Linked DNA regions of Thiorhodovibrio winogradskyi. The protein of the gene in region 2 binds, or shares a complex with, the protein of the main gene of each other region. Links are inferred from orthologs where the notes say so. Each region holds a gene or a part of one and is shown on either strand. Other genes may lie near its edges. The genes, in order: uvrD and uvrB.

Region 1 (15,569 bases), 1.3 Mb from region 2 along the record:
GTTTCGCGCCAAAAGGCGAAGGTGAGACATCATTAGGAATCACGATGACAAGAACGGGGGGTTTGATTGCCGACACCGGTCACTTGGCCGCCAGTGATTCGCAAGAACACGGGCTGCGCGACCTTGTCGTTGACCGGGAGCAAGTTCAAGGCGGCGGCCAGTCGGGCAAACCGGAGAGCGTCCTGACCCGCCGGGATTTTCACTACGCATTGCCGCCCGAGCTCATTGCCCAGCGGCCGTTGCCAGAGCGCGGCGCTAGCCGGATGTTGGCGCTTGACGGTCAGACTGGGGCCATCCGGGACATGCGGTTCCGTGACATCGGCAGTCTGCTGCGACCGGGTGACCTGCTGGTGTTCAATAATACCCGAGTGATACCGGCGCGACTCTTCGGCCATAAAGACACCGGTGGCCGGGTTGAGTTGCTGATCGAACGCCTGACCGGCAAGCGCGAGGCCCTGGCGCATGTGCGTGCGAGCAAATCGCCGCGCATCGGCAGCCGTATTCGCTTGCAAGGCACGGAGGTGCTCGAAGTGCGGGGGCGTCAGGGCAATCTCTATGTACTTGCGGCCCTGGATCACGAGCTCACAACCCTGCTCGCGCGCCATGGTCATGTCCCCCTGCCGCCCTACATTGAGCGCGCCGACGATGCCACCGACGCCGAGCGCTATCAAACGGTCTTCGCTCGCCATGCCGGCGCCGTGGCCGCGCCAACGGCCGGGCTACATTTTGATACCGCGCTGCTTGACCAGCTCAAGACCAGGGGCATTGCCTGCGCTGAGCTGACCCTGCATGTGGGCGCTGGCACCTTCCAGCCGGTGCGGGTGGAGCATCTCGATGCGCATCAGATGCACGCCGAATGGCTGGAGGTCAGCACCGAGCTGGTCACGGCGGTTGCCGCGGCCAAGGCCCGTGGCGGGCGGGTGATTGCAGTGGGCACCACCAGCGTGCGCAGCCTGGAGACCGCGGCCGCGGGTGGCGAGCTCAAGGCGTTCCGCGGCGACAGCCGGCTGTTCATCCGCCCCGGTTATCGCTTCCGCGTGGTCGATGCCATGCTGACCAACTTTCATCTGCCAGAATCCACCTTGCTGATGCTGGTGTCCGCCTTTGCTGGCTATGATCACATCATGACTGCATACCGTCACGCGGTGGCGGAGCGCTATCGGTTTTTCAGCTACGGGGATGCAATGTTCCTGACCCCTCAATAAGCCATCGCCTTCTGCGCTAGAATGCCCACATGGATGTTTCACGAATTCTCGATCCCCTAAACCCCGCCCAACGCGAGGCGGTGTCCGCCAGTGGCGGCAATGTGCTGGTCCTGGCCGGCGCCGGCTCGGGCAAGACCCGGGTGCTGGTGCATCGCATCGCCTGGCTGCTGCGGGTGGAGGGTCTGCAGCCCTGGGCGGTGCTAGCGGTCACCTTCACCAACAAGGCTGCGCGGGAGATGCGCTCGCGTATCGAGGAGATGCTCGAGCAACCGGTCGGCGGCATGTGGGTTGGCACCTTCCATGGTCTGGCGCATCGGTTCCTGCGCGCGCACTGGCAGGACGCCAAGCTACCGCAGCAGTTCCAGATTCTCGACTCGGACGATCAGTTCCGGCTCATCAAACGCATCCTCAAAACGCTCGAGCTGGACGAGGCACGCTGGCCGCCCCGCCAGATTCAGGGCTACATCAACAAGCACAAGGACGAGGGGCGCCGCGCTGGTCATCTCGACGATGGCGGGGATTTTTACGAACAGCAGCTCATCCGCGTCTATCGCGACTATGAAGACGCCTGCGCGCGCGGCGGTCTGCTCGATTTTGCCGATTTGCTGCTGCGCACCCATGAGCTGCTGCGCGAGCGACCGGACATCCTGCACCATTATCGCACGCGTTTTGGCGCGCTCCTGGTCGATGAGTTCCAGGACACCAATGCCATTCAATACGCCTGGCTGCGACTGCTGAGCGGCGACAAGGACAACTTGTTTCTGGTCGGCGACGATGATCAGTCCATCTATGGCTGGCGTGGCGCGCGGGTGGAAAATATCCAGAGCTTTCAGCGCGATTATCCCAACACCCAGGTGGTGCGCCTGGAGCAAAACTATCGCTCCAGCGGCAATATTCTGGCCGCCGCCAACGCGCTCATCGCCAATAATCCCACTCGTCTGGGCAAGGAACTCTGGACCGAGGACAGCGCCGGCGAGCCGGTGCGTCTGTATTCGGCCTTCAATGAAATCGACGAGGCGCGCTTTGTCGCCGAGCGCGTGCGCCGTGGTTGTGCCGAGGAGGGCATGCGCCGCTCGGAATGCGCCATCCTTTATCGCACCACGGCCCAGTCGCGCTTGTTTGAAGAAGCCCTGATGCAGCTCGGCCTGCCGTTTCGCGTCTATGGCGGGCAGAAATTCTTCGAGCGCGCCGAGATCAAGGATGCGCTCGCCTATCTGCGCCTGCTGGCCAACCCCGATGACGATGCCGCCTGCGAGCGGGTGCTGAACGTGCCGGCGCGCGGCATTGGGACCCGCACGGTCGAGATATTGCGCGATCATGCGCGCGCGGCGCGCTGCTCCCTGTGGCGGGCGGCGGGCGACGCCCTGGGCAGCCAGTTGCTGCCGGCGCGCGCGACTGGGGCGCTGCGGCAGTTCATCGACTTGATCCGCGCCATGCAGCAGGCGAACCAAGACCAGTCGCTGGCGGATTTAACCTTGCAGACCATCGATGCCAGCGGCCTGCCAGCCCACTACGAAAAAGCCAAGGACGGGCGCGGGATCGACCGGCTTGAAAACCTGGAGCAGCTGGTCGAGGCGGCGCGTCGTTTCGAGGGCGAGCTCGAGGACGATAACGCCGATCCGCTCGGCAGCTTTCTGGCGCACGCCGCGCTCGAGGCCGGCGAGGGCCAGGCCGACGGCCATGAGGACGCGGTGCAGTTGATGACCCTGCACAGCGCCAAGGGGTTGGAGTTTCCCCTGGTCTTCGTCACGGGCGTGGAGGAGGGGCTGTTCCCGCACAGCATGTCGGCGGATGATCCCGACCGGCTCGAGGAAGAACGCCGCCTGTGCTATGTCGGCATGACCCGCGCCATGCAGCAGCTGTATCTTACCCATGCCGAAAGCCGCCGCCTGCATGGGCGCGAGGAGTATCCCATGCCCTCGCGCTTCCTGCGCGAGGTGCCGGTGGCGCTGATCGAAGAGGTGCGCGCCCATGGCGGTCAGCGGCGCCCGGGGCCGGTGCTCGGTGGCGCGCCAACGGCGGGCGGCTTTCACCTCGGGGAGCAGGTGGTGCATCCCAAGTTCGGCACCGGCGTCGTACTCAATAGCGAGGGCGCTGGCGCCAGCGCGCGTATTCAGGTTAATTTCGAGGCCGTGGGGCAAAAATGGTTGGTGCTGGCTTACGCTCGTCTTGAGCGTGCCGCAGGATGATCCGGTTCAAGCCAGCCGAAAACGCCAATCAACCATTCTCGATCAACTCTCTGTCGTTCGTCGCCGATCAATGCGCGCGACCGACCAGAAAACAGCGACGATTCGCTTCAGACTCACCCGACCAGCAGGAGGACGCTATCGATGCAACGTAGAGACTTCATTAAAGCTGCCGGAGTTGCCGCAATCACGGCTGGCGCGAGTACCCAGGCCGGGCAGGCCCATGCCAAGGAGAAGCCAGAGTATTCCTGGAAGATGGTGACCACCTGGCCAAAGAATTTTCCAGGGCTGGGCACGGGGGCCAATCATCTCGCTGAACTCATCGGCCAGATGAGCGGGGGCCGTATTGAGGTCAAGGTCTATGGTGCGACAGAACTGGTCCCGGCGTTCGAGGTGTTCGACGCCGTCTCCGCCGGTACCGCCGAGATGGGCCATGGCGCCGCCTATTACTGGAAAGGCAAGAGCGAGGCGGCGCAGTTTTTCACCACGGTGCCTTTTGGCCTGACCGCGCAGGAAATGAACGGCTGGCTCTACCATGGCGGTGGCATGGAGTTGTGGCGTGAGCTCTACGCCAAGTTCAATCTGGTCCCGGCCCCGGCGGGTAACACCGGCGTGCAGATGGCTGGCTGGTTCAATAAGGAAATCAATTCGCTCGAAGACCTCAAAGGCATCAAAATGCGCATTCCGGGCCTCGGTGGCGAGGTGCTCAAGCGCGCGGGTGGAACCCCGGTCAATCTGCCGGGCGGGGAGATTTTTACCTCCCTGCAGTCCGGTGCCATCGATGCCACCGAATGGATTGGGCCTTATAACGATCTGGCCTTTGGTCTCTACAAGGCGGCGAAATACTATTATTACCCCGGCTGGCAAGAGCCCGGCACCACGCTGGAGGCCATGATCCACAAGCCTAGCTTCGATAAGCTGCCGGATGATCTCAAAGTGATTGTGATGACAGCCTGCAAGGCGATCAATCTCGACATGCTCTCGGAGTACATGGCACGCAATCCGGCGGCACTCGACACCTTGGTTGAAGAGCACGGTGTTGACGTGCGCCCGCTTCCGGCGGATGTGGTGGCCAGGCTGCGCGGGTTATCGGGAGAGGTGGTGGCGGAGATTGCCGAGCAGGATGAATTCTCCAAGCGGGTCTATGCCTCCTATCAAAAGTTTTTGAAGCAGTCGCAGGCGTGGAGCAAGATTTCGGAATACGGCTACCTGACCGCGCGCGACCACGCTGGCTAGTACTCGGCCTGGGCAGGTGTCCTTATCCCGGCAAGCGGCGGACCAGCGGCGTTTTCTTGCTGGCCCGCCGCCTGTCGCGCTCTATGTGCATTGGCCCTGGTGCCTGCGCAAATGTCCCTATTGCGACTTCAATTCCCATCCCAGGCCCGACCATTGGCGTCAGGCGAGCTATATCGATGCGCTCCTGGCGGACCTCGATACCGAGCTTGAGCTGCAGCCACTGGAGCAAGCCGTCGAGACCCTGTTCATCGGGGGCGGCACGCCCAGTCTGATCGAGCCAGCCGAGCTGCACCGGCTGATCGCTGGCATTCGTGGCCGCCTTGATTTGGCCGCGCATGCTGAATTGACACTCGAGGCCAATCCGGGCGCTGCCGATGCCGCTTGCTTCGCGCAAGCCTTGGATGCGGGCATTAATCGGTTATCGCTTGGTGTGCAGTCCCTGTCCGATGCCAAACTCAAGGCCATCGGTCGCGTGCATGATTCAGCTCAGGCGCGACAGGCCTTTGCTCAGGCGCGGCAAGTGGGTTGCCGCAACATCAATATTGATCTGATGTTTGGGCTGCCGGGACAGAACCTCGGGCAAGCGCGCGCCGATCTTCAAGCCGCGCTGGCACTGGAGCCAGAGCATCTGTCCTACTATCAGCTCACCCTGGAGCCAGGAACGGCCTTTGAGCGCGTGCCGCCTTCCGTGCCCGAGGATGATCTGCTCGCCGACATGGCCGAGCAGGGGCAGCAGCTGCTCACCGACAGCGGCTATCGGCATTACGAGGTCTCTGCTTTCGCACGGCCCGGCAGAATGTGCCGCCACAACCTCAATTACTGGACCTTTGGGGACTATCTCGGCCTCGGCGCTGGTGCTCATGGCAAGCGTACCGACGCCAAACAGGGCAGGGTCGTGCGTCGCGTCAAATGGGCCGACCCGCTGCGCTATCTGGAGTCCGTCCGGCTCAAGCAGGCAGCGCCCGACGCCTTGGTGGCTGAGACCAACGAACTGAGCGATCAGGACGTGATCCTGGAATTTGCGCTCAACGCATTGCGCCTGCGACAGGGCGTTTCACTTTCGTTGTTTGAGGCCCGTGCTGGGCTATCACGAAACCGGCTCGCGGGCGCGCGTGCCCGTGCCGAGGAGATGGGGTTGCTTGAGCGCGGTGCCTCCCATCTGCGCGCGAGTGCTCGAGGCCGGCTTTTTTTAAATTCTCTCCTTGAGTACTTCATGACGGATCCGCCGGATGAATGGTTGGAAGTGGATCGGCTTGGCGGCGGAGACCGCCGCGACCGGGCTTCACATCGCCGACTTTGACGCCGCGGGTCTTTGCACACTGCTTTGAAGCACTTTGCTACACCAGACTTGTGGTCGCTGTATCATCAGCTCCCAGCAAAAATAATGACTTGACCCGCAGGCATCATCGATCTCTCGACATGACGCGAAAAACCACCTTGCCACCGATGGCGGCGAATCAAGCGGCGGGAGAGCCCGGATCAGCGCGCGGCTCGGAACAGGCATCTCACCAGCCCCCGCCGCCTGAATCGACCACGGACGTGGTCAAAACGCCGCTTAAAGGTGCGAAGCACGCCAGGCACGCCAAGCGCTCCAGGGCGGGGACGACGCGCACCCGCCTGCCGCGACCCAAAGGCTCGCGCCCCGGCACACCAGGCGGCGTTGAGTACCATGAGCTGATCCGCGGCGGCTCCGGCACGCCGGTGCGCGCCCTCTGCACCGATTTTAGCCAAGAGCAGATCGAAACCCAAGAAATCAAGGACATCAAGGCTTTTCTAGACGCGCACCGACCAAGCTGGTGCCAGGTTCGCTGGATACATGTTGAGGGGCTCGACGACCACAGTGTGATTCGTGGTTTGGCCGAGAAATATCAACTGCACCCTCTCGCCATTGAGGACCTCCTCGAGCACGAGCATCGCGCAAAGCTTGAGGATTACCCTAACACCGGCGATTTACCGGGGCGACTGTTCGTGATGGCACAGGCCGTCACGCTCGTGCGCGGCCAACCCCTGACCGAGCCGGTCGCGTTTTTCCTCGGGCGCACCACCTTGCTGAGCTTCAAGAGCGGCTCCCATGGCGTGATCGACGAGATCCGCCACCGGATCCAGTCACCGCTCTCGCGGGTGCGCCAGCACGATGCCAGCTTTCTGTTTTATGTGTTGATCGATGCCATCGTGGATCACAGCTTTCCCGTTCTCGACGCCTGCGCGCAGCGTCTTGAGGACGCGGAGGATCAAATCTTCAGCCACCCCGACACCATCAGTCTGCAAACCCTGCACGCGATTAAGCGCGATCTGGTCATTATTCGACGCACCGCCTGGCCCATGCGAGAGCTGGTGATTCAGCTCCTGCGAGACCGCCATCAGTGCCTGTCCGAGATCACCCAGACCTATCTGCGCGACGTCTACGATCATTGCACCCAAATCATCGATTTGGTCGAGACCTACCGCGAGATCGCCAGCGCGGTCACCGAGACCTACACCTCGATCGTCTCCAACCGCACCAACGACGTCATGAAAGTCCTGACCATCATCGGGACAATCTTTCTCCCGCTCACCTTCCTCGCCGGGGTCGAGGGGATGAATCTGGAGATGCCGGAAGCCCACTGGCCGCCCGCCTATCCGTTGTTCTGGCTCCTGTGCATCCTGATCGCGGGCTTGATGCTCTGGCACTTCAAACGCAAGGGCTGGCTGTGGCAACGGCAACCCGAAGCCGGTGCCGAGCCGGGTATTAACACGCAGATCACACTCGATTGTTATGCTCGAACGCAACTGACAATGCAGCAAGCCGCGGAGCCCAGTGAATCACCGCCAGCCAACCGCGCAACCGGAGTCCCAATGAGCTCTCGGAACAAGACCTCAGCACGTCCCCGCAGTGTGCAAGCCTACATCGACGAAACGCCGTTCTGGCAGGATGGCACTTCAACTCCTGGAGTACCCTTGACCCGAATGCAGTGGCGCATCTGGATACTCGCCACGGCGGGCAAGTTCTTCGAGGGGCTGGTTGTCTTCATGACCGGCGTCGCACTGCCGTTGATCGTGATGGAATTTCAGCTCGACGCCGCGCACAAGGGCGTTGTCGGGGCCGCCGTCCTCGCCGGCATCCTAATCGGAGCCACGGCCCTTGGCGGTCTCGCCGACGTGTTTGGCCGCAAGCGGATGTTCATCGTTGAGATGATCCTGTTCGCGATCTTTCTGGCCGCGTTAACCTTCAGTCCCAGCTTCCCGTGGCTGGTCGTTTTTCTGTTTGGCATGGGGATGGCGCTCGGCTGCGACTACCCAACCGCGCATCTGATCATTTCCGAGAGCATTCCAAGCAAGGACCGCGGCAAGCTGGTTCTGAGTGCCTTTGGTTTTCAAGCAGTTGGCGCACTGGTCGGCACCATCGTCGGGTATCTGATCCTCAACTTCACCCAAGATCTCAGCGCCTGGCGCTGGATGTATGCCACCGCCATCATCCCTACCATTGTCGTCATCATCGGGCGCTTTTTTATCACCGATAGTGGGCATTGGCTGCTGGCCCGCGGTCGGGTGCAAGAGGCGGAAACAGCCCTGCACCGGTTGCTGGAACGCGACCCCGCTTATCCCAAGACGGTGTGTCTCGAGGTCCCCGAAGCCGAGGACAAAGGCGACGGCAAGGCTCACGCCAAGGGCGGCTTTCTGGCACTGTTCAACCGCAAGAACCGTCGCGCCACCTTATTTGCCTCCATTCCGTGGTTTCTTCAGGATCTTGGCACCTACGGAATCGGCATCTTCACACCCACCATCCTGGCCGCCGCCCTCGGCCATCACACCAACCACGAGCACAACATTGCCGCCGTCATCCATAACGACATCCTGGCCGCCAAGGGCGCCGCACTGCTCGACCTGCTGTTGCTATTTGGGATCATCGCCGCCGTGCTTCTGGCGGACAAGGTCGGGCGCGTACGGCTTCAGGTGTTCGGCTTCATCGGTTGTGCGATTGGCTTGGCCCTGGCCGCCGGATCGATGAATTTCGCGGAACCCTTGCAACTCTGGGTGCTCGCGGCTGGCTTTGTGATCTTTAACTTCATGACCAACCTCGGGCCCAACGCCCAAACCTATCTGATTGCGGGCGAGGTCTTTCCGACCCATATCCGCGGGCAAGGTGCCGGCTTTGCCGCCTCCTTTGCCAAAATTGGCGCCGTACTGACAGCCTTTTGCTTCCCGATTTTTCAAAAAGATCTCGGCACCCAAAATCTGCTGCTGATCCTGGTTGGCTCTTCACTGCTGGGGGCTTTGATCACCTGGCTGCTGCGCATCGAGACCAAGGGCCGGAACCTTGAGGACATCGGGTGCTGATTCAACAACCCATGGGTTGTTAGCGCCGACGTGACGATGTTGCTAAACAGCCGGTTTGAAAATCTGCACCCGATCAGGTTGCTGTCCCGTTAGATGTTCACTAATCTGCCAGAGGCGGCGGTTGGCATCCAGGTCGCGTGCCTGCCGCGGCGCGGTGAGCGGCTGGCGGCCATCAAAATAGCACCCGTTCATGTCCGCGAGCGAGGGATCGCGCATCAGGCGCAACACCCGTTTGGCCGCCTGCTCCGGCGTGGGCAGCGCCCAGCCGAGCAGCAGCGCGATCAGCTTCCAACCCGGCCCCTGCGCGCCGTCGGTTCCTCCCAGATTAGACTTGAAGACCCCGGGAAAAACACAGTTGACTGTCACGCCCGAGCCTTGAAGACGCCGTGCCAACTCAAAGGTCTGGTGCAGCAAGCCGAGCTTGGACTGGCCATAGGCCTGCATCATCCGGTAGCGGCGGCGCTCCCAGTTGAGATCGTCGAAGTCCAGCGCGGTGTTCATGCGCGTGCCGACATGCAGGATGCGCGCAGGGGCGCTGCCCTTGAGCCGCTCCAGCAGGAGATGGGTTAACAGGAAGGGAGCGAGGTGGTTCACGGCCAATGCACACTCAATGCCATCGGGACTCAGCCGTCGCCGCGGGAAGGCGGTGGCGGCATTATTGATCAACACATGGAGCTGCTCGAAGTCCTTCAGAACAGCCTCGGCCAGGGCGCGCACTGATTGTTGATCAGCCAGATCGGCCACATACAAGCGCACCCGCGGGTTGCCGGTTTGCTGGCACATCAGCTCGCGCGCCCTCTCGCCGCGGGCCGCGTCGCGCGCGACGATGCCGATGTCCATCCCTTCAGCGGCCAGGGCCGTGGCCATGGCCTGGCCCAATCCCGAATTGGCGCCGGTGATCAAGGCGGACTGGCGAGCATTGTGCATGATCCTAATCTCCCGGTTTCGTTCTCGTTTGTCGATGCGGTTAGAGCGTCGTCTGAACGGCGGCGATCCGAGCGCGTACCGGCCACAAAGTCACGCAGCCAGTGATGATTATTCATGATGAATACCGATAGCTTAAAAATAACTAATTGCGACTGCAAGCGGCTCGCCGATGCGCGAGACACACTGGAGGCCGAGGGGCGATGATGGCGGTCGATTTGTTCGCCCACAACGCGCTGCATTTTTGGCTATTCTGCGTGCTCGTTGTTTCAGCCGCCAGCGTGCCGATTGGAGTGCGGGCGGAGTCCGACCTCGACGCCACGCTGTCCAATAGGGAGCAGGTCTGAAACCTGCCGTGGCGCTGGGGATGTGGTTTGCCGGACTGTTGGCTGCCATCGCCGTCAAATTAACGCGAAGACCATCATTGAGCGATCCCGGATGGCCAATAACTCAGTGAGCTTGCAAACACCAAAACGCAACCTAATCAATGCAGCCATTTCCACCTCCTTGGATAATCCTGAGTGGATTCTTCGGAAACAGCGAAGCGGAGGTTCCAACATGCCCCAGCAGCAACAAGACAACATGGGTGCCGGCGGCACCTGCATCTGCCCGAAGTGTGACTATCTGAGTTTACCCTTCGGTTGGAGGGCGCGGAGACCGGTTCTATCGAGGCTTGAGCCGGCTAGTATGGCTTTTTTGAACTCCGAAACGTGAGTTAGAATGATCAGAGGCTTTTTCCGAGGAATCCAATGTGGCCATTATTGCCGTGGTCAGCAACAAGGGCGGGACAGGTAAAACAACCCTGGCCATGAGCCTGGCCGCCGGGTTGCTGCGCCATGACAGCCTAATGCTGATCGATGCCGATCCGCAGCAATCGGCTTATCAGTGGCGGCTGGTGGGCGAGAATCGCCCGGGGCTGCCGCCCGTGGTCGCCGTGGCCCATGGGTTTGAATCCACGGTCAAGGCACTGAGCGAGAGCCACCATCACCTGATTATCGACTGTCCGCCCTCGATTAAGTCAGAGCAGAGCGGGCAGGCGCTGCGCCTGGCGGACATTGCCCTGGTGCCGGTGCAGCCCTCGCCCATGGATCTCTGGGCAACGGCGCCCATCGCCCGGGTGATCACCGAGCTGCGCGCCGAGAATCCGCGTCTGCGCGGCTTTATCGTGATGAGCCAGATCGAGCCGCGCACGACCCTGTCGCGCCTGATGCCCGAGGCAGTCGCCGAGTTGGATCTGCCAGTGGCGAGCGCCATGCTGCGGCGGCGTTCCATTCATCGTCTGTGCGTGCTAGAGGGGCGGACGATTTTTCAAAGCGGCCGCCGTGGCGCCGATGCCGTGGCCGAGATAGAGCAACTCATTGAGGAGATATTCCGCCCATGACAGCCGCCAGCAAGACCGAACGCCAGCTCATCGATTCCATCCGCAAGGCCAAGACTGGCAGCGGGCCGGCGGCGGCTGAGTCCGACGGCACTACCGCGACGGCGCCCGTGACCGATGCGACCAAGGCGCCGGCGGCCACAACCAAGCAGGACAGCCCGCCGCCGCGGCCACGCGCCGCGGCGGGCAAGGGCGGCGCGCGCAAGGGCGCGCGGGCAGCGTCCGCGACTGGCGGTGCCGGCTACAGCAGCGCGCGCCGGGTTTGGCCGGACTGATGCCTGGCCGCTGGGACAGTCTGTCTCCCAGACCGAGTCTCGCTGGCCTAATCTCACCGGCCGAATCACCCTAGCCGAATCACCCAGACTAACTCTTAAATGGACGACCAAATCCGAACTGGAGCAGATGATGGAAACCATCGCTGATGGCATTACTTGCATCGATACCGACCTTTATCGCCCGCGACTGGCGGCCAGTTACTTGATTCGCGGTGGCGACAGTCTCGCTTTTATCGATACCGGTGTCGCCCGCGCGCTGCCCCGGCTGCTCGCTGCCGTGGCCGATCTGGGCCTGACCCCAGCGCATGTCGAGGCCGTGATTCCAACCCATGTGCATCTCGACCATGCCGGCGCCGCTGGTGCTTTGATGCAAGCCTGCCCCAATGCGCGCTTGATCGTGCATCCCAAGGGCGCGCCACATTTGATTGATCCCGCCAAGCTGATCGCGGGCGCCACGGCTGTTTATGGCGCGGAAGATTTCGCACGCCATTTCGGCGCCCCCACGCCCATCCCCGAGTCACGCGTCGAGCTGGCGCAAGACGAGCAGCGGATTGATCTCGGCGGCCGCATCCTGCGCTTTATCGATACCCCGGGGCATGCCAACCATCACGGCTGTTTGTTCGATGAGCGCACCCGTGGTTGGTTCACCGGGGATACCTTTGGCATCGCCTATCCGGAGTTGCGCACCGAGGCCGGACCCTGGTTGTTCGCGCCCACCACCCCCGTGGCCTTTGATCCGAGCGCTTGGCAGGCCAGTGTGGATCGGCTGCTGGAGGTCGCGCCGCAAATGCTGTTCCTGACCCATTATGGTCGCCTTGACGGGCCCGCGGCCCTGGCGTGCCAGCTCAAGGCGAGCATTGCCGCGCTGGCCGAGCTGGCCTTGCAGGAGGAGCACTTGGCCGAGCAGGACTCCAGCCAGCAAGCGCGGGCCGAAGAGGGCCGGCTCGCGCGCCTGAGGGCCGCCGTCGCCGACAGCCTGGTCGCCGCGGCCCAAGCCCATGGCGTGCGTCTGGAGGCCGCACGCATCCGCGCGCTGCTGGCAGTGGACACTGACTTAAACGCCCAGGGGCTGGATGTCTGGCTCAAGCGCCGGCGTAAGCAGCGCGAGGCGGCGACTTGAAGGGCTGGGCCTTGGACTGGGCTTTCATTGAGTAGGCGCCATTTGCCCGCCATTTGCCCGCCAGTCGCCCGCCAGTCGCTTGAGTTCCGCGGGCTGTCACCCACCTAACGCCCAAGGTTCCGACCGTCCCCGAGACAATACACCTGTGTGACACAGGGTATCTCCTCGGGCTAAGCCGGCTGCACGGGCACTCACCCCGACAGCCAAATCACCAGATCGCGCCACGGAGTTTTCATTAGCATGCCAACCCCAACGGAATTTAATCTGCACCGTGCCTCGCGGGTGCTCGAGATCGCCTTTGACGACGGCGCCCACTTCACCTTTCCGGTCGAGTTATTGCGGGTCTACTCTCCCTCGGCCGAGGTCATGGGCCATGGCCCGGGTCAGCGGGTGCTGCAAATCGGCAAGGAGGAGGTCGGTATCGACAAAATCGAACCGGTCGGCAACTATGCCGTCTGTCTGCATTTCGACGACGAGCACAACACCGGCATTTACTCCTGGGAGTACTTATACAATCTTGGCAAGAATCAGGAAGGTCTCTGGGCCGATTACCTGGCGGAACTCGAGAAAGCCGGCCACAAACGCAAGTTGCGTGCATCTTGACAGGAGACGACAACAGGCACGCACAGCCTGATGAAGCAGCACTGGCGCGGGGGCGGTGACCAAGCTTTTCGTCATCAGGCATTCAACAACAGGCACCAGGAGGTTCCATGTCTCGGTTCGTTCCCATCTCAGCTGAACACCATGCCAGCCAGCGTTGGCATCGCTTCAGCTCTTATGAATTTGCCCGGCAGGCGCATCTCGCGGCCTTGGTCGGCGCCGAGCTGCCCAAGGCTGCCATGACCATGCCCATCGCCCTGGTGCCGCGCGCCGCCCAGGCGGAGTCCCAGAAGGACCACACCCAGGGTTTCATGTTCATCGCCCTGCTTGGTCTGGAGCCGGGCGTCAACCTCTTCATCGCTCCCAATGGCCGCTGGATTGGGCGCTATGTCCCGGCCGCATTGCGCGGCTATCCCTTTCGTCTGGCCAAGGCCGGGGATGACAAACTCGTCCTCTGCGTCGACCAGGACAGCGGTCTGATTGGCGAGCAGGGCGACGAGCCTTTTTTTAATCAAAATGGAGAGGTCGCCGAGCCGGTCGGTAAGGTGATGGAATTTCTCACCCAGATCGAGCGCAACCGCGCCGCCACGCTAGGCATCTGTGATCGCCTGCGGACCCATGGGCTCATTCAACCCTGGCCGATCAAACTGAAGGCTGCCGATGGCGGCGGGCGCCCCCTCGAAGGACTCTTTCGCATCGACGAGGCCGCGCTGAACGCACTACCCGCCGATGCCTTGATCGAACTGCGCGACGCCGGCGCATTACCCCTGGCCTACTGCCAGTTGCTGTCCATGCAGCAGCTCGGGCTGCTTGGCGAACTGGCCAAGTTGCGCGCTGCCCAGGCACCCAAGCTCAATGATGTGTTCAGCATCGCGGACGACGACCTCCTCCATTTTGGCGACTGATCCAGCGCCGGTCGCGGCTCAATCCTCTTTAAATGCAGTGGCGAAGATGTCCGTGATGGGCTGCAACAGGTATTCGAGAAAAGTCCGTTCGCCGGTAATAATCATGACCTGCACCGGCATGCCCGGTTGCAGGGTTTTCCCCTCGAGCTTTTCCATCCCTTCGGGCGTCACCCGCACGCGTGCCAGGTAATAAGAGTTTCCGGTGCGCTCATCGGTCAGGCTGTCGGCCGAGACCGTCACTACCTTGCCCGGAATGCTCGGTGTGGTGCGCGCGTTAAAGGCGCTCATGCGCAGATCCGCGTTCAGGCCGGGATAGACCCGATCGATGTCCACCGGATTGACTTGCGCCTCCACAATCAGATTCTCGTCCATGGGCACAATGTCGAGCAGCGGCTCGCCAGAGCGCACCACCCCGCCAATGGTGTGCAGATTCACCGCCACAACATTGCCGGAGACTGGCGCGACTATCTCAGTGCGCTTCAGGGTATTTCGCAGTGCCCGCTGACGCTCGCTCAGATCGGCCAGTTTTGTCTCAACCTCGCGCAGCTCGGCATTGACTTCCGTGCTTTGCTGGCGGTCAAGCTGCACAATCTGCAACTCGGTCTCGCTGATGCGCACCCGGGTCGCGGCGATGGAGGAAATATGTTCGGCGCGTTCGCCTTCTAGTTCCGCCACCATGCGTTCCCATTCGCGCAACCGGCTCTTGTCGCCCAGTCCTTTCTTGAACAAGGCTTTCAGCCCGTCGATCTCCTCCTGATAAAGCTCGATGCGCTTGACTTTCGTGGCCGCTTGGGCCTCAAGTCCGCGAATCTGTTCCTCAAGCTGCACGATACGCTGTTGCAGCACGTCTTTTTCGCCCTGCAAGGCCTTGCGCCGCGCCGCGAATACCCGTTCCTCCCCGGAAATGGCTTCCTGAATACGCGGGTCTTCTTGTTCCGTGAGCAATTCAGCGGGAAAGCGAATGCCCGTCTCGCCATCGCGCTCGGCAATCAGGCGCGCCGCGCGTGCCAGCAGGCCAAGAAACTGGCTGCGTGCGATCTCCAACTGTGCGCTCGCCTCGGTGGCATCGAGCCGCACCAGCACCTGGCCCTTCTCGACATAATCGCCCTCCCGGACCAGAATCTCCTCGACAATGCCGCCCTCGAAGTGTTGCACCGTCTTGCGCGTCGACTCCACCGCGAGCTGGCCCGGTGCCACCGCCGCGCCGTCAATGGGCGCCACCGACGCCCACACGGCAAAGCCGCCAAAGCCGAGCAGCAGAACCAGCAGTCCGGCAATCCAGATTGGTTTGTCGTTGGTGGGTACCTGTGGGTCGCCGTCGGTTTCTAGCCGGCGCGGAATAACATCTATGTCCATAAGTAATAGCGCATGCAACATCCAAAATGAAAATTAAGCGGTCCTTGTGCAATCACCCCACCGCCTG
Region 2 (15,664 bases):
CTTCACGCGCGCGGGGAGCATTTGACCCTGCCGGAGAACGCCTCCATCCACGCCACCGAGGCGGCGGTGGAACAGCTCAATGCCCTACTCGCCGAAGACCCTGACCTGGCGCACTGGAGCACCTATGTCGGCCAGGGCGCGATTCGCTTCTACCTGCCGCTTAACGTGCAGCTCCCCAATCCGTTCTACGCGCAGGCCGTGCTGGTGGCCAAGGTGCTTGGGCTGATTCCCGTCGCGCCGACGGTCTTTTGGGGACCCATGGCCTTCGCCATCATGTGCGGGCTCTCGATGGCGTCACTTCTCACGCTCATCGTGATTCCAACGCTCTACGTCACCTGGGAGTCGGTGATGGGCCATGATTTGTGCAAGGGATCTATCCAGTCCGCCGCTGGGGGCTGAGTGGATTGAACTCTTTGGGCAATCGTATCGCTGCCACCATCGTGGAGGTTGGCCATCTCTACCTCGGGCTCCTTGTCGCCGAGGCCTATTCATTGGCAAAGCCGATGCAAATTAGGGCCAATCCGCGCTAATCGGTGCTTTCAATGACCTTACGTAGTTCCGCCTCTTCATCCTTGGTGAGTGAGGTGCGCAGCACCTTGCCTTTACCCTGGAATGCCTGCAAGCCGTCCAGCAACTGGTCAGTGGAAGCCTTGCGCACGAGCACAAAAATCGCCGCGCAGCCGGGCTGAAAATGCGCGGCTAGATCCTTCATAAATTGATCATCGACGCCAATATCCGACAACTTGCCAGACAAGGCACCCGCCCCCGCCCCCACCGCGGCGCCAAGCAATGGATTTAAGAACAGCATGCCAATGAGCATGCCCCAGAATCCCCCGCCCACCGCGCCCATGGCGGTCAAACTCACCGCCTGGTGCAGTTTTACCTTGCCACGGTCATCCTTGGTGACAACCACCACATCCTCCATCTCGATGAGATATTCCTTTTGCATTTTCGCCAATGTCGCCCGCATTTCAAAGGCTGGCGCCGAGTCTTCAAAAGAGATTACGATCAGATCACTCATGTGTGTTTCCTCTCGCTCAACAATCTACACTTAAGTCAGTTCGCCCAATTCCCTGAATCATCGGCTTTCGCGCGCTCAGGGCATCCGAGTTAACAAACCAAACGAAATGATGATCACCTAATCATGCGCCCTTTCCTACCCGTCCGCGACCTCAGGTATCTTGACATCGCATCATGAAACCAGCCAATCAGTCCACCCGCGTGCCCGCCCCCTGCGCCGAGCGCGAACTCCTGCGTGGCGCGGATGATCTACTCGCCGATTTTGACCGCGCGGTCACCGTTTTTGATGAATTCGTGCATGGTTACCGCGCCCTGTTCGACCTGGGCCAGACCGTCACGGTCTTTGGCTCCGCGCGCTTTCCCGAATCACACCGCTTTTACCAACTCGCGCGCGAGGTCGGCGCCGCCCTCGCGCGGGCCGGCTTCACTGTCATGACCGGTGGTGGCCCCGGCGTGATGGAAGCAGCCAATCGCGGCGCCCGGGAGGCTGGGGGTTTAAGCATCGGCTGCAATATCTCACTGCCGCACGAACAGACCCCCAATCCCTACATCGACCGTCTGCTCACCTTCGATTATTTTTTTGTGCGCAAAGTCATGCTCATGAAGTATTCATGTGGATTTATCTTCATGCCCGGTGGCTTCGGCACCATGGACGAGGTCTTTGAGACGCTCACCTTGATGCAGACTGGCAAGATCCACCACTTTCCTTGTGTTGCCATCGGCACCGACTATTGGACGCCCTTGCGTGAATTCATTCTTGGAGCCATGCAGCGCGAGGGCACGGTGCGCGCGGAAGAATTCGATGTGATGCTGGTCGACTCGGTGGACAGTGCCATTTCGCACATCCAGCAGGCCATCGCCCCTGGCACGGACTCAGGCGCGCACCAGACCTGAACATCAGATGCGCTCAGATGCTGAAGACACCAGGAAGGCATCAGAGGCACCAAAGACGACAATGGCGCCTTTAGCGGACCAGCAGCACATCAACGATCAGCGGCACACTATCATAGCCCGAGCAGTCCGGACCACCCTCGCAAGAGGCAGCCTGGACCCGGGTTTGCTGATAAGACGACTGATAAAAAATGAATTTACTCACCTTTCAGCGCGCGCCTGTCTCGGTAGCTCGCGCTGATAAGATCATAGCAGCACAGATAACGACAGACTCGAACGCTCGCCACGCTCGACATTCACCGCCACATCGCGTCCGTAGCGGCGTAGTACCAAATTCAGTTGCTCCTTTCCGTAAACCAGCCCATCAATACGCAGCCAGTCGATGTAATCCGGCAGCCGCGGGTGGCGCAGGCGAATGTGGGGCGCCGCGGGCTCGAAGCTCAGGCCCAGCAGCGACTCCAGCAGCATGAACACCGCCCCGGCGGCCCAGGCCTGGGGCGCGCAGGCAACCGGGTACAGGGTCGGCGCCTGCCCGGGCAGCCGCTCGAAGCCGCAAAAGAGCTCCGGCAGCCGGTGCAGGTCGAAGAAAATCGCCGCGTTGAAAAGGCCGGTGAAGAGCGTCAGCGCCTCGTCCATGAAGCCATAGCGCGCCAAGCCGGCGGCGGCGATGGCGGTATCGTGCGGCCACACCGAGCCGTTGTGGTAGGACATGGGGTTGTAGCGCACCTCACCCGCGAACAGCGTGCGCGCGCCCCAGCCGTTGAAGCTTTGCGGGCTGACCAGACCGCGCGCCACCGCCGCCGCGCGCTCCGGCCGAACCGCCCCGCAGTAGAGCAGATGCGCCGGATTGGTGGTACGGACCTCGCAGCGGCAGCCGTGACCGTCGAGCGCCAGCGCATAGCCGCCGAGGGTGTCGCTCCAGAAGGCATCCTCGATGCGCGCGCGCAGTTGCCGCGCCTTTTCCCGCCAATGCTGCTGGCGTTCGGCGGGCAGCTCCAGGGCCGCGGCCAGCTCGGCGGCAAGCGCGAAGGCCTCGCTGGCATAGCCCTGCACCTCGCACAGGGCGATGGGCGGCTCGGCATCGCCGCCGTCGGCATGGAACACCGAGTCGTTGGAATCCTTCCAGCCCTGTTGCACCAAACCGCTATCGCCGTGGCGTGCATAGGTGAGAAAGCCGCGCTCATCCGCCGCCGTCTCCATCCAACCGAGCGCGCGCTCGATGGCGAGCCAGAGCGTGCGGATGAAGTCCAGGTCAGACGTGCGCCGGTAGTAGCGCCCGGCCAGTATCACGAACAGCGGGGTGGCGTCGACGGTGCCGTAGTAGCGGTCGAAGGGCACCTCGCCGAGCGCGGCCATCTCGCCCTGGCGCATCTCGTGCAGGATTTTGCCGGGCTCGGCCTCGCGGCTTAAGTCGGTATGATCGGCCTGGGTGGCGGCGAGAAAGCGCAGCACGCCGCGCGCCAGGTCGGGCTGCAGCCATAGGGTTTGCAGCGCGGTGATCAGCCCGTCGCGCCCGAAGGGGGTCGAGAACCAGGGCACGCCGGCGTAGGGGTAAGGCCCATGCTCGGTGGCGGTGACCAACATCTGCAGGTCCGCCAGCGAGCGGTTGATCCAATCGTTGAATTGCTCGTTGTCGCTGAAGATACCGGCACGCGCTTCCTGACTTGCGGCCAGCTTGCGGTCGATGGCGCGCACGGCAGCGGCGTGGCTGGGGGTACGGAAACCGGCCTGCGCATTGGCTCCGGAAATGCGCGCCTCGAGCCGCCGGGTCTCGCCGGGGGGGAGATCGAGCAGAAAGACAGCCTGCTGAGCGTCGAGCGTGAGCGGTTTGATGTCGAACTCGACCCGGGTGCGCCGGGTCGCGCCGTCGAGCCCGGTGTAACCCAGCACCATGGCTTGGGTTTCGCACACTGGCGCCAGCCGCTCGCCGCGCTGCTTGCGGCGCTCGCCGCGAACCTCGAACAGATCGCGGAAATCCGCACCGAAGCGATACTCAAGGCGCAGCTGCAGCGGCGCCCGCGCGTAGTTGGTGACCTTAAGCTCTTCGGTGAGCGCACAGGCCTCGGCGGCCAGTTCGCGGCGCAAATGCAGACTGCCCCGCGCCAGCCACAGACGATCATCGCGCCACAGGTCGGGCGCGGTCTGATCCACCACCAGGCGGCTGTTGTCCAGGCGCACGGTGGAATTGAGCAACAGGGGCTCGGCGCCGGCCACCAGCAATTGCCATTCCGACAGATGGCGGGTGCCGAGATAGTAAAAGCCTTGCTCGCCGAGGCCCACCCGGCCAATCTCCCCGTGGCGGCTGAAGACGGCGAAGCCGTCGTCGGACTTGAGCACCCGAGTGCGGTCGTCCGCGCGCGAGGAGGTGGCCGGGATGTACCAACGATGGTCGATTTCGATCGCGTCACGCATGGCAGTACCCCAACTCAGGCATCAGTCGGCCAGATCGGGCCGCTCTTGCTCGAACAAAGGCTGGCGCTCCCCGCGCGCGCCTGCCCCGACAGCGAACCTCGGCAAGCGAATCTCGTGCGAAGCCTGATTTGGAGCCGGGTGCGGAGTCTGGCGGGGAATCGGGCGCGGTGTGTGACGCGGCGCATCGGTGGCCGGCTCGCTCTGGGCCAGCAGCAGGCGGTGGTAGAACTCGACATAGCCCTCGGCCATGCGCTCGGAGGAGAAGCGGCGCTCGAAATAGGCGCGGCAGACGCCACGGTCGACGGCATCGATACGCTCCACGGCCACCACCGCCTGCGTGGGCGAATCCACCACATAGCCGCTGACGCCGTCCTGCATCACCTCTGGCACCGAGCCGAGGCGATAGGCAATCACCGGGGTACCGCAGGCCATGGCCTCGATCATCACCAGGCCGAAGGGTTCGGGCCAGGCGATGGGGAACAAGAGCGCGCGGGCGCCACCAAGGAGTTCGTTCTTGCCGCGCTCGTCGACCTCGCCGACGAACTCGATCAGCGGATGGGACAGATGCGGCTTGATGCGGGCGTCGAAATACTCAAGGTCCACCACATCGACCTTGGCCGCCATCTTGAGCGGCATGCCGGCGGCAAGCGCGATCTGTATCGCCGTCTCCGGCCCCTTCTCCGGCGACATGCGCCCGAGGAAGGCCAGATAATCGCCGCCACGCGGATTGAAATCGTACAGTGCGGCTGGCACACCGTTGTAGACGGTTCCCAGCCAGCGCGGGGCCGAGCCCAGGGGCGCGCGCTGATGATCGGCGATGGAGACCACCGGCATGTCGCGGAACTCATTGAAGACAGGCTTGAGATCAGGCAGATCCAGACGCCCGTGCAAGGTGGTGAGCTGCGGCTCGGGACGCTCGCGCCATAGCGGAAAGTGCATGAAATCCGTATGGAAATGCAGGATATCGAAGTTCCCCGCCTCGCGCGCCACCTGGCCGAGCTGCAACAGATGCCAGGCCATGGGATCGCGACGCTCCTTGGACAAACGCAGCGCCTCTGGGACAATGGCGCGCAGCTCTGCGCTGGTGTCTGAGTCGCCACTGGCGAACAGGGTCACGTCATGGCCCTGACTCACCAAGGCTTCGGTCAGATAATGCACCACGCGCTCGGTGCCGCCATAGGTTCTAGGCGGTACACTCTCATGCAGGGGGGCGATTTGAGCGATTTTCATATCGGGAACCTCCAAATCGATCAGAAACAAGGGACTCCACGCGCACCTCAAATCGCGGGAGCCTAAAAATTATGGCAACGCTGCGCTCACAACATGCGCCGGACGCTGAGCGCCGGCGAGGACGCACAGGCGGCTTGTTCGGCAAATTCCATGCCGGAAGCCAAGGTAGGGATCGGAACCGAGATTTTTCAAGTCCCCAAGTTGAGAAACGGGGACAGCGGGGACATACCACATTTCTTTCTCTTAGCGGTTAGGTCGCGGATAACCCATTGCCGGAACCGCCAGCACTGCTCACTTCGAACCCCATCAGATTGCGGCTATGGTGTCGAGCAACAGCGATTTGCCAAAGCGACGTGGGCGGGAGAGAAAGGAATACTTGCCCTGCGCGATCAGCCTAAGAGCATGGGCGGTCTTGTCCACATAATAATGACCCTCCTCGCGAATCTAACGGAAGGTAGAGATGCAGACGGGGAGTTTCTTAGGCTGCATGGAGCCATCATAGCACTGGAACGAGTCATGATCGGCAAGACGTCGACGCCCATAGACGCGCGATTGCTGCCAGACCGTAGTCAGTTAGCCCCCTCATTTTTGACGAGACAATTCGGGGCGGAGTTAGCATGATCTGCCCCCCCATTGAATGCCGCTCCCCACTGACGCGACGCCCCCTCTGGCATGCTGCAATGCTCTGGCGGATAGCCCGCAAGCTTGGTGGCACCAGCGCCATTGTTCCAACCTGCCGGTCTCAGCAGTTCGGCGGCCTCGGCAGTTCGGCTTGTTTTTATCCTCGCTGCGCTCGATTTTTCGGCTAGCATGCCAGATATGACCAAGCGCGGAAGGTCCTAGCGGTCGTTTTTATCCTCTACCTGCTTTTATCCCTGACTCCCGCTACCCGCTGCATCTGGCTTTGGAGGCTATGCACCGCGCCAAGACTGCCAGCACAAACTGCATCCGTCGAGCCAATTCCTGGCAACCATCAGAATGAGCCAATCCAAACCCTTTCAGCTTGAATGCCCCTTTCAGCCGGCCGGTGATCAGCCCGCTGCCATCCGCGCGCTGACCGAGGGGTTGCGCGACGGCGAGGCCGGTATGACGCTGCTCGGCGTGACCGGCTCGGGCAAGACCTTCAGCATCGCCAATGTGATTGCCGAACTGCAGCGCCCGGCGCTGGTCCTGGCGCCGAACAAGACGCTTGCCGCCCAGCTTTATGGGGAGATGAAGGACTTTTTTCCGCACAACGCGGTGGAGTATTTCGTCTCCTACTATGATTATTACCAGCCGGAAGCCTATGTGCCGGCCACCGATACCTATATCGAAAAGGACGCCTCGATTAACGAGCATATCGAGCAGATGCGCCTGTCGGCCACCAAGGCACTGCTCGAACGCCCGGATGTCATTATTGTCGCCACTGTCTCATCCATCTATGGCCTGGGTGATCCTCAGGCCTATCTAAAAATGGTGCTGCATCTCTCGCGCGGGGATCTGGTCGATCAGCGCGCCATTTTGCGCCAGCTTGCCGCGCTGCAATATCGCCGCAATGAGATTGAACTGGCGCGTGGCAGCTACCGAGTGCGCGGCGACATTATCGATATCTACCCGGCGGAGTCCGAGGACGAGGCGCTGCGGGTGGCGCTGTTCGATGATGAGATTGAAGAATTGTCCCTGTTCGATCCCTTAACCGGCGAGGTGCGGCGCAAGGTGCCGCGCTTCACGGTCTTTCCTAAAACCCACTATGCTACCCCACGCGAGGTGGTACTCAATGCCATTGAGCAGATCAAGGTTGAACTGCGCGAGCGCCTGAACTGGCTGCACGATAACAACAAGCTGATTGAGGCCCAGCGTCTGGAGCAGCGCACTATTCATGATCTGGAAATGATGCAGGAAGTCGGCTACTGCTCCGGTATCGAGAACTACTCGCGCTATCTGTCCGGACGCGGCCCCGGCGAACCGCCGCCGACCCTGTTCGACTACCTGCCGACCAATGCCATGGTGGTGATTGATGAGAGCCATGTCACCGTACCGCAACTCGGCGGCATGTACCGGGGGGATCGCTCGCGCAAGGAGAACCTGGTCGAGTATGGCTTTCGCCTGCCCTCGGCACTGGATAACCGCCCGCTGCGCTTCGAGGAGTTCCAGGCGCGTCAGCCGCAGACTATCTATGTCTCCGCCACCCCGCGCGACTATGAGATCGAGCACTCCGGCGCCGTGATTGAGCAAGTAGTGCGCCCGACCGGCCTGGTGGACCCGGAAGTGGAAGTGCGCCCGGCGCTGAGTCAGGTCGATGATCTGCTCTCGGAGATTCATCTGCGCGTTGCCGCCAACGAACGGGTGCTGGCCACCACACTGACCAAGCGCATGGCGGAGGATCTGACGGATTATCTGTCTGATCATGGGGTGAAGGTGCGCTATCTGCACTCGGATATCGACACCGTCGAGCGGGTGGAGATCATCCGCGATCTGCGCCTGGGCGAGTTCGACGTGCTGGTCGGCATCAACCTGCTGCGCGAGGGGCTAGACATGCCCGAAGTTTCGCTGGTCGCCATTCTGGATGCCGACAAGGAAGGCTTTCTGCGCTCGACTGGCTCGCTAATCCAGACCATCGGACGCGCCGCGCGCAACGTCCAAGGCAAGGCGATTCTCTATGCCGACAAGATCACTCAGTCGATGGCCCGCGCGATCGAGGAAACCGAGCGCCGCCGCGCCAAGCAAATCGCGCACAATGAGGAACAGGGGATCACACCCCAGACCATCCGCAAGGCAGTGGCCGAGATACTCGAGGGCGCTCGCGTTCCTGGAGCGCCCGCACCCGTGCGGCGCGCCAATCGCGATGGCCAGGATGCCACCGCCGAGGAGCATTTAACCCCGGCGCAGCTCAGCAAAAAAATCAAAACCCTGGAAAAACAAATGAATCGCCACGCCCGGGAATTGGAATTCGAGCAGGCGGCTGCGGTCCGCGATCAACTCAAGGCGCTCAAGTCGCGGGTACTGACGGCGGCGTGACTGAGCCTGCTGCCTGTGAGGCAGGGGAACCCTCGGCCCCAGGAGCGCTCTCGTCCGAGCCAGAGGGTGCGACACTCGGGGGTTCTTCATTGGAAGGCTGGGCACTCGAAGTCTGATCACTCGAGGTCTGGGCACTTACTGGCTGGGCACTTGCTGGCTGGACATTCTGGGACTCGCTACCAGAGGGTTGTGCATTGCCGGAGGCCTCTAAGGTTTCTTGAGTCCCTGCAGCGCCTGATGCATCAGATGGCTGATCGCCGGTTGAGCGCGTTGCGCGGCGACCCGTCGTTTCTTCTTCCGAACCACGGCTGCTGGGGCTGCTGGCCGCTTCGGAATCACCACTGCTGGCCGGCGGCGGAAGATCCTCCCCACGCAATGCCGCGATCTCGGCATCAAGCGCGCCGAGCGGATCGCCATCCCGACGCGCCTGCGCCGCGGCACGCGCCGCGCGCGCCTCGCCCTGCTGGGCTTTGACCCGTTCGGCATAATTGCCGTAGCTTGGGCCCTGAGAGCCGATCACTGTTACCCGGGTTCCCGCGTCGACCTGCTTGAAAAGCCGGTCAGCGAGCTGCGACGGCATGCGAATACAACCATGGGACGCCGGACTGCCTGGTCTGGGGATAGGACCGGCGTGCATGCCGATGCCATCATAGGTCATGCGCATGAAATGCGGCATTTTGGCGCCAACAAAGCGCCCGCCAGAGGGGACGGCATCGCTCCCGGCACGCGCATTGCGCTTAACGAGTTTTCCGTTACCGTCATAAATCCGGCCGTAAAGATTGGAGCGTTTGTTCACCACCTTCTCAAGGATCGAGAACTCACCCGTTGGCGTGCGATGACTGGACACGCCAGTGGCCACAGTACTCCAACCCACCAGCTCCTTACCGTCAAAGAAGCGTGCCTGCTGGGTGTCGGTGTCGATCACAATGCGACTCACGCGACGGCCGTCGCCATGCCACTCGAACATCTTGCCCACCGCCGCGGCCTCCTGCGGTTGCGGGATATCGCCGTTGGGTGGCGGCCAGGGCAGCGGCGCGTCCTCTGCCTCGGGGTCGGTGGTGGCAGTGGCTGCGCTCTGTTCCGCGCTCTGCTCAGGCTCGGCATCGGGAGCCTTCTGCTGCGCACGCTCTGGCAGGCTCTGGGTGCAGCCGCTCAGGAGCGCACTGAGCAGACAAAGCCGCAGCACGTCGAGCAGCAGGCTCTTGCGATCGAATCCAATAGATGCGATTGCGGCAGAGCCGATCGCCACAGAGTGCGGCCTCCGAGTGGTCATGGCCGTTAGGTTGTTCATCCGTCAATCACCCCAAACCTGATCGCTGCAAGAGCAGCCAAAAATCAAACACCAGCGGGGCTTCACGTTACCCCGTTCATGCTTGCGAAATCAAAACAAATTTCCGCATCCTTGCGGTCTCCTTTCAGACGCACTCAAGTACTCATCAGAGGCGCTCAAGCATCCGCGACTCAGGGATCCGGGTCGATCTCCTTGAAGGCGTCACGCATCGCCTCGATCAGAAGCCGATTAGCGCGTTGTTCGTCTAGTTCCGGGACTTCCCAAGCCATGATGCGGGAATATTTTTTCACCAAATGGCGCAGGTCGAGCAGGAGTTCATGACGATAGCGCGACATTTCAATCTGTTCCAGCTCGGCCATCGGCGGATCTCCCCATTCATCCCGCGTTCATCCCGCATTCATCCCAAGGCTCAACGCGTGCGACCCCTTGACCACCCGCAGTGGGTCCGGAATAGCCCATACCCGATATGTCGGTGCATTGTGCTGCAAATGACCGCGCTCCGCCATCGCTTTGCCGTCAGTCCAAACAGGTACGGAAGACGTCAAGATGAAAAATCGGTAATGTGCGGGAAAAGCCGCGTTAAGGCGACTACCATGACAATCCTGCCAAAAGCAAACCAATACAAGTGACAATGCAGGCCATGAACACTATGACTCAGATGCGATTCTGCTTAACAACTGGCTTTACAACTGGTCTTACCTCAGGCCTTGCCTCAGGTCTTGGCGCAGCCAGGCCGCGAGCTGTCCGCACCGGCTGCAACTCGAGCCTTGCCAAACATCCACGCCCGTCGAACAAGGCGGTAACACTCGCCAAGGACCACCGTGCCGAACTGACAACAGCGGCTTTCCTGATGCTCGGTCTCCTTGTAATGGCCTTGATCGCCCCCGGCCCGGTGCGCGCGGCAGCGGAGTCGGAAGCAGTGATGCGCACCACCATGCCACCACCGGTCACCATGGCAGCGCCCAGTTTTGCGGACATTGTCGAACAGGTGGTCGATGCAGTGGTGAACATTAGCGTTGAACAATCAGTCCGCGGAGGTCACTCTGGCGCTTCCGGTCTCCCGCCCGTTCTGCCACCCGGACTGCCCGAAGACTCTCCGCTGTCGGAGTTTTTCCGCCGCTTTCATGCCGAGCCCGGCTTCTCCATGCCGCGCGAAGGGGAAGGTTCCGGCTTTATCATCGACCCAGCGGGCTATATCGTCACCAACAATCACGTGGTCGAGGGTGCCGAGCGCATCCGGGTCACTTTGAACAACGCCGATGAATACCAGGCAACCTTGATTGGCCGCGACCCCAAGACCGATCTGGCGCTGATTAAGATCGAGCCACAAACACCTTTGACCGCGGTTCAGCTTGGCAGTGCCGCGGGTGCCCGGGTCGGCGACTGGGTGCTGGCGGTGGGCAATCCCTTCGGGCTTGGTGGCTCGGTCAGCGCCGGGATTATCTCGGCGCGCGGACGCGACATCAACTCCGGCCCCTATGATGATTATCTGCAAATCGACGCGCCTATCAATCGCGGCAATTCGGGCGGGCCATTGTTCGACGCCAGCGGTCGGGTGATTGGGGTCAACACCGCCATTTTCTCCCCGAGCGGCGGCAACATCGGCATTGGCTTCGCCATCCCGGCCGAGACGGTGTCGAGCATCGTCGCGGATTTGCGCACCAAGGGCCATGTGGATCGCGGCTGGCTGGGCGTGCAAATCCAACCTGTCACCGATGAAGTCGCCTCCAGCCTTGGCTTGCCGGACCGCAAGGGTGTGCTGGTGACCGACGTCCTGCCCGAGGGCCCGGCCGCGGCCGCGGGCCTGCGCAACGGGGACGTGATACTGGGCGTATCCGGCCAACCCATGGAAGACTATCGGGATCTCACCCGCCTGATTGCCAGCCTGGAGGCTGGCACGAAGGCGCGGGTTGAACTGATGCGGGGCGGCAAAGACCTGACCCTGCCCGTGACCATTGGTCAGATGCCGGGCGATGGCCAACTCGCGGCCAGCAGCCCGAACAACGGCAGCGACCAGGCACGCCTGGGCGTGTATCTGACGCCAATCACGCCCGAGGGTCGGCGTCAGTACAACTTGCGCGCGGACACCACGGGCGTCCTGGTCGCGGAGGTCGAGCCGAACGGCCCGGCGGCTCGCGCCGGCATTCGCGCCGGCACCGTGATTTCAATGGTTGGGCAGCAACAGGTGAGCACTCCAGAGCAGGTCGTCGGCCTGATTCGCGATGTGGCCGCTCAGGGCCGCCCGTCAGTGTTGCTGCGCGTTGAACAGGACGGCCAGCAGCGCTTTGTACCCGTGCCTTTTCAGGGCTGACCCCTTCAGGGCTGGCCACTTCAAGTCCGACAAGACCGCCTCGGGAGAGACGAATGTCGCCCCACCCCGACTCCATCGCCGTGCTCGCGTCCTTTTCCGGCAACGGCGGGGTGGAGCGCATGCTGATCAACCTGTTGATCGCCTTCGATGCCCGTGGCATAAGGGTTGATCTGCTGCTGCTGCGCGCGAACTCAGCCTATCTGCGGGACCTCCCACCCGGCATTCGCCAGCGTCGGCTCGCCGGGCGCCACAGCCAGCTTGCCATCCCGGCCCTCGCGCTTTATCTGCGGCGGGCACGCCCCGCCGCCCTGCTGGTGGCCAAGGACAGGGCCGGGCGCAGCGCGGTCATGGCGCGCGCCCTGGCCGGGGTCGACACCGCCATCCTGCTGCGCCTGGGGACCCACCTGTCGACCGCCATGGCCGCTCGCTCGGCCGCGGAGCGCTGGTTGCGCTATGGGCTCATCCGCTGGCTCTATCCGCATATCGAGGGCATTGTCGCGGTATCCGCGGGCGTTGCCGAGGATGTGAGAACCCTTGCCCGCCTGCCCGCCGAGCGCATCCATGTAGTGCGCAACCCGGTGATCACGCCCGCGCTTGCCGAGCGCGCGCAAGCGCCCTGCCCTCACCCCTGGCTGCGGCACGCGGAGCGCGAACCGGCGCAAACGCCCGTGATCCCAGTCATCCTGGGTATCGGTCGCCTGCAGCGGCAGAAGGACTTCCCGACCCTGATCCGCGCCTTTGCCCAGCTCAGACAACAGCGTCCGTGCCGGCTGATCATTCTGGGAGAAGGAGCCAAACGCCCGGAACTGGAAGGATTGATTGCCGAACTTGGCCTGAGCGAGTCGGTCGATCTTCCGGGGTTTCTCGCCAATCCCTACCCCTTTATCGCGCGCGCCAACCTGCTTGCGCTCTCCTCTGCCTGGGAGGGATCACCCAATGCGCTGACCGAGGCCCTGGCTTTGGGCACCCCAGCGGTTGCCACCGACTGCCCGAGCGGACCAGCCGAGATCCTGCGGCAGGGTCGCTTTGGCCCCTTGGTGCCAGTCGGCGATGCCCACGCACTGGCACAGGCCATGGCCGCGACCCTGGATGCGCCCCTGCCCGCCGAGACCCTGCGCGCGGCAGTCAGCGACTATCAGGCGGACATCAGCGCCGGCCGTTATCTGGAGCTCATTCAGAGGATACGAGGTCAGTCATCCTCGCGCCGATAATCCACCTCGATGTAGTCCTGCCGGGAGCTGTGCACACTCACATCGCCGGCAGCTGGCGTCACCGCGATATAACGGCGGATTAACCAGTGACGCAGGGGCGGCACCAACAGCAGAAAACCCACGGCATCGGTCACAAAGCCCGGCAGCAAGAGCGAAAACCCGCACAGCAGCAAAATGGCGCCATCAAGCACCTCGAACGCCGGCATCACGCCCTGGTCAAGCATGGTCCGCACCCGCATCAGCACCGACAGCCCTTGCTCACGCACCAGGTAGCCACCCAGCGCCGCGGTAAAGATCGACAACAAAATGGTTGGCAGCGCCCCGATGATGGACCCCACCTTGAGCAAAAAATACAGCTCGATCAGGGGCGTGCCGACGAATAACAAAAAAAACCAAAGCACAATGGAGCTCACAAAGCAGTGGATGAATGAATGATCGCCACCATCACCGAAACCGGCGCCAAGCCGGCATCGGACCAACATCAAGACAAAATCGCGGCGGCAACGCTTGATCCGCGACCATAGACCGCGGAGCCGACTAGCGCAATCCCCCAACCCGGAAAGCTTGGCTCGCCTTCACAACTGCCTTAAGCCGGCGCGCGCGCACCGCTATGGTCTAGAATGCTCGGCCAATTGTCCCGACTCAACCAGCCGCCACAGGGATTCTCGCCAATGTCATCGCCACCCTGCATCGCCTACTGCACCTGTCCCGACGCTGCATGCGCCGAGCGCATCGCCACGCTGCTAGTCAAAGAAGGTCTGGCCGCCTGCGTCTCCCTGCTGCCGGGCGCAACCTCCTTTTACCTCTGGGAAGGGGATCTGTGCCAGGATGCCGAGACCCTGCTGATGATCAAGACAACGCAGGCACGTTTGCACGCACTTGAGGCGCGTATCTTGACCGAACATCCTTACGAGGTGCCTGAGTTTATTGTCGTGCCTGTTATCGCGGGATCGGATCACTATCTGGAATGGATTGACACATGCACCAAAAGCACGTGATGCCCAACCAAAAAGCACACCACAACCAAGCCCCACGCCCTGGGCGATCCTCATCCGCGTCTGGCTGGCTTGGCCTCTGGATGCTGGTCGCGGGGCTGGTAACGAGTCTGAGTGGACCGGCATGGGCGGATTTCCTGCCAGTTCAGCAGGCCTTTCAACCCGCGGCCGAAGCTCTTGGCCCCGACGAAATAGCCGTGCGCTGGCGGATTGCCCCCGGCTATTACCTGTACCAGGGCAAGCTCCGCTTCCGCAGCGAGACACCCGGGGTGAGTTTGGGCCAGCCGCGGCTTCCGTCGGGCGAAATCCGGCAGGATCAGTTCTTCGGCGAGGTCGAGATTTATCGAAATCAGATAGAGATACGAATTCCGCTTGAGCGCGCCGACAGCGCTGCTGGGCGCCTAACACTGCTCGCGCGCTTTCAAGGCTGCGCCGATGCCGGCTTCTGCTATCCGCCCGAGGAAGTCGCGCTCGAGCTTGACCTGCCTGCCCTTGATTCAGCCGCCCAGCAGGCGCCCAATCCGGCAACCAGCCCTGCCTCTGACTCGAGGCCCGCCTCCAACCCGCTCAATGCGCTCGTTACCAGTGCTCGTCGCGGCTTCGCTGGTGAGCACGACATTCTCCCAGCCGAGGAAGCCTTTGTTTTTTCAGCCGACATCAAGTCACCCAACCGGCTGGAACTGCGCTGGATGATCGCGCCCGAGACCTTTTTATATCGTGACAAGATCACGCTGGAACTCACCCCAGAGAGCGCCGAGGCCGCGGGCGTGCGACTTGGCGAACTCGCTTTGCCCGAGGCTGAGATCAAGGCCAACACCGTGCGCCCGGACGGCAGCATCGGCGATGTCGCCATCTACCAGGGCCTTCTGAGCGCCGAGCTACCGCTGCTGCGCACTCGCGGCGAGGCGAGCGACATTCGCTTGACCGCCAGCTTCCAGGGCTGCGCCGAACGCGGCATCTGTTATCCGCCGGTGACCAAGACCATCACCCTGGCCTTGCCGCCGACCACCGAGCTGGCTGATTCGCAAGCTGTGGCGGATGCGCGAACTCTGGCCAGCGCACAACCCCCCACAGCCACCGCGCCCCAGGCGGAGATAGCGCGTGTCTCCGAGCAGGACCAGATTGCCGCGCGGCTGGCAAAAACCGGCATCTTCGGTGCCCTGGCACTCTTCTTCGGTCTCGGGCTATTGCTGGCCTTGACCCCATGCGTCTTCCCGATGATTCCCATTCTCTCGGGCATCATTGCCGGTCAGGGCAAGGGCATCACCACCCGCCAGGCCTTCATGCTGTCGCTGGCCTATGTGCT

Evidence for each region.
Region 1: the proteins of uvrB (region 2) and uvrD are in contact, whole or in part, in a crystal structure (PDB 7EGT), measured with the Thermus thermophilus proteins. The link is inferred for Thiorhodovibrio winogradskyi from one-to-one orthologs. Residues at the interface, in WP_096411307.1 of Thermus thermophilus: Glu23, Leu25, Arg26, Asp27, Gly28, Glu29, Arg30, Phe31, Arg55, Glu326, Asp327, Phe328, Glu379, Ser382, Gln383, His398, Gly400, Arg401; in WP_096412145.1 of Thermus thermophilus: His654, Arg656, Phe657, Gln666, Asp668, Glu669, Lys680, Arg681, Leu682, Ser683, Lys685, Tyr686, Ala687.

What each region holds. Positions count from the first base shown.
Region 1 is NZ_CP121472.1:472,405-487,973, forward strand. What follows is about bases 915-3,814. They hold uvrD (DNA helicase II), read left to right. Parts: upstream 915-1,234; coding sequence 1,235-3,394; downstream 3,395-3,814. Other genes in these bases: queA (tRNA preQ1(34) S-adenosylmethionine ribosyltransferase-isomerase QueA), read left to right, coding at 915-1,205; Thiowin_RS02375 (TRAP transporter substrate-binding protein), read left to right, coding at 3,536-3,814. Also shown: more of queA, read left to right, coding at 183-914; more of Thiowin_RS02375, read left to right, coding at 3,815-4,627; radical SAM family heme chaperone HemW, read left to right, coding at 4,644-5,927; magnesium/cobalt transporter CorA, read left to right, coding at 6,047-8,944; Thiowin_RS02390 (SDR family NAD(P)-dependent oxidoreductase), read right to left, coding at 8,987-9,871; Thiowin_RS02395 (hypothetical protein), read left to right, coding at 10,072-10,215; ParA family partition ATPase, read left to right, coding at 10,620-11,249; Thiowin_RS02405 (hypothetical protein), read left to right, coding at 11,246-11,521; Thiowin_RS02410 (MBL fold metallo-hydrolase), read left to right, coding at 11,652-12,641; Thiowin_RS02415 (DUF971 domain-containing protein), read left to right, coding at 12,882-13,244; Thiowin_RS02420 (SapC family protein), read left to right, coding at 13,352-14,146; Thiowin_RS02425 (HlyD family type I secretion periplasmic adaptor subunit), read right to left, coding at 14,165-15,502; Thiowin_RS02430 (type I secretion system permease/ATPase), read right to left, coding at 15,555-15,569. UniProt on the Escherichia coli protein: A helicase with DNA-dependent ATPase activity. Unwinds DNA duplexes with 3'-5' polarity. Translocates on single-stranded DNA with 3'-5' polarity. Initiates unwinding more efficiently from a nicked substrate than double-stranded DNA.
Region 2 is NZ_CP121472.1:1,794,540-1,810,203, reverse strand. Bases 6,046-9,040 are described here. They hold uvrB (excinuclease ABC subunit UvrB), read left to right. Parts: upstream 6,046-6,531; coding sequence 6,532-8,550; downstream 8,551-9,040. Other genes in these bases: Thiowin_RS07985 (L,D-transpeptidase), read right to left, coding at 8,522-9,040. Outside these bases: Thiowin_RS08025 (efflux RND transporter permease subunit), read left to right, coding at 1-25; Thiowin_RS08020 (hypothetical protein), read left to right, coding at 22-399; Thiowin_RS08015 (DUF1269 domain-containing protein), read right to left, coding at 527-1,021; Thiowin_RS08010 (LOG family protein), read left to right, coding at 1,195-1,914; Thiowin_RS08005 (amylo-alpha-1,6-glucosidase), read right to left, coding at 2,158-4,323; Thiowin_RS08000 (glycosyltransferase family 4 protein), read right to left, coding at 4,345-5,553; Thiowin_RS07995 (AAA family ATPase), read right to left, coding at 5,860-5,973; more of Thiowin_RS07985, read right to left, coding at 9,041-9,799; Thiowin_RS07980 (hypothetical protein), read right to left, coding at 10,012-10,200; Thiowin_RS07975 (Do family serine endopeptidase), read left to right, coding at 10,692-12,152; Thiowin_RS07970 (glycosyltransferase), read left to right, coding at 12,206-13,363; Thiowin_RS07965 (FxsA family protein), read right to left, coding at 13,342-13,764; divalent-cation tolerance protein CutA, read left to right, coding at 14,035-14,361; protein-disulfide reductase DsbD, read left to right, coding at 14,343-15,664. UniProt on the Escherichia coli protein: The UvrABC repair system catalyzes the recognition and processing of DNA lesions. A damage recognition complex composed of 2 UvrA and 2 UvrB subunits scans DNA for abnormalities.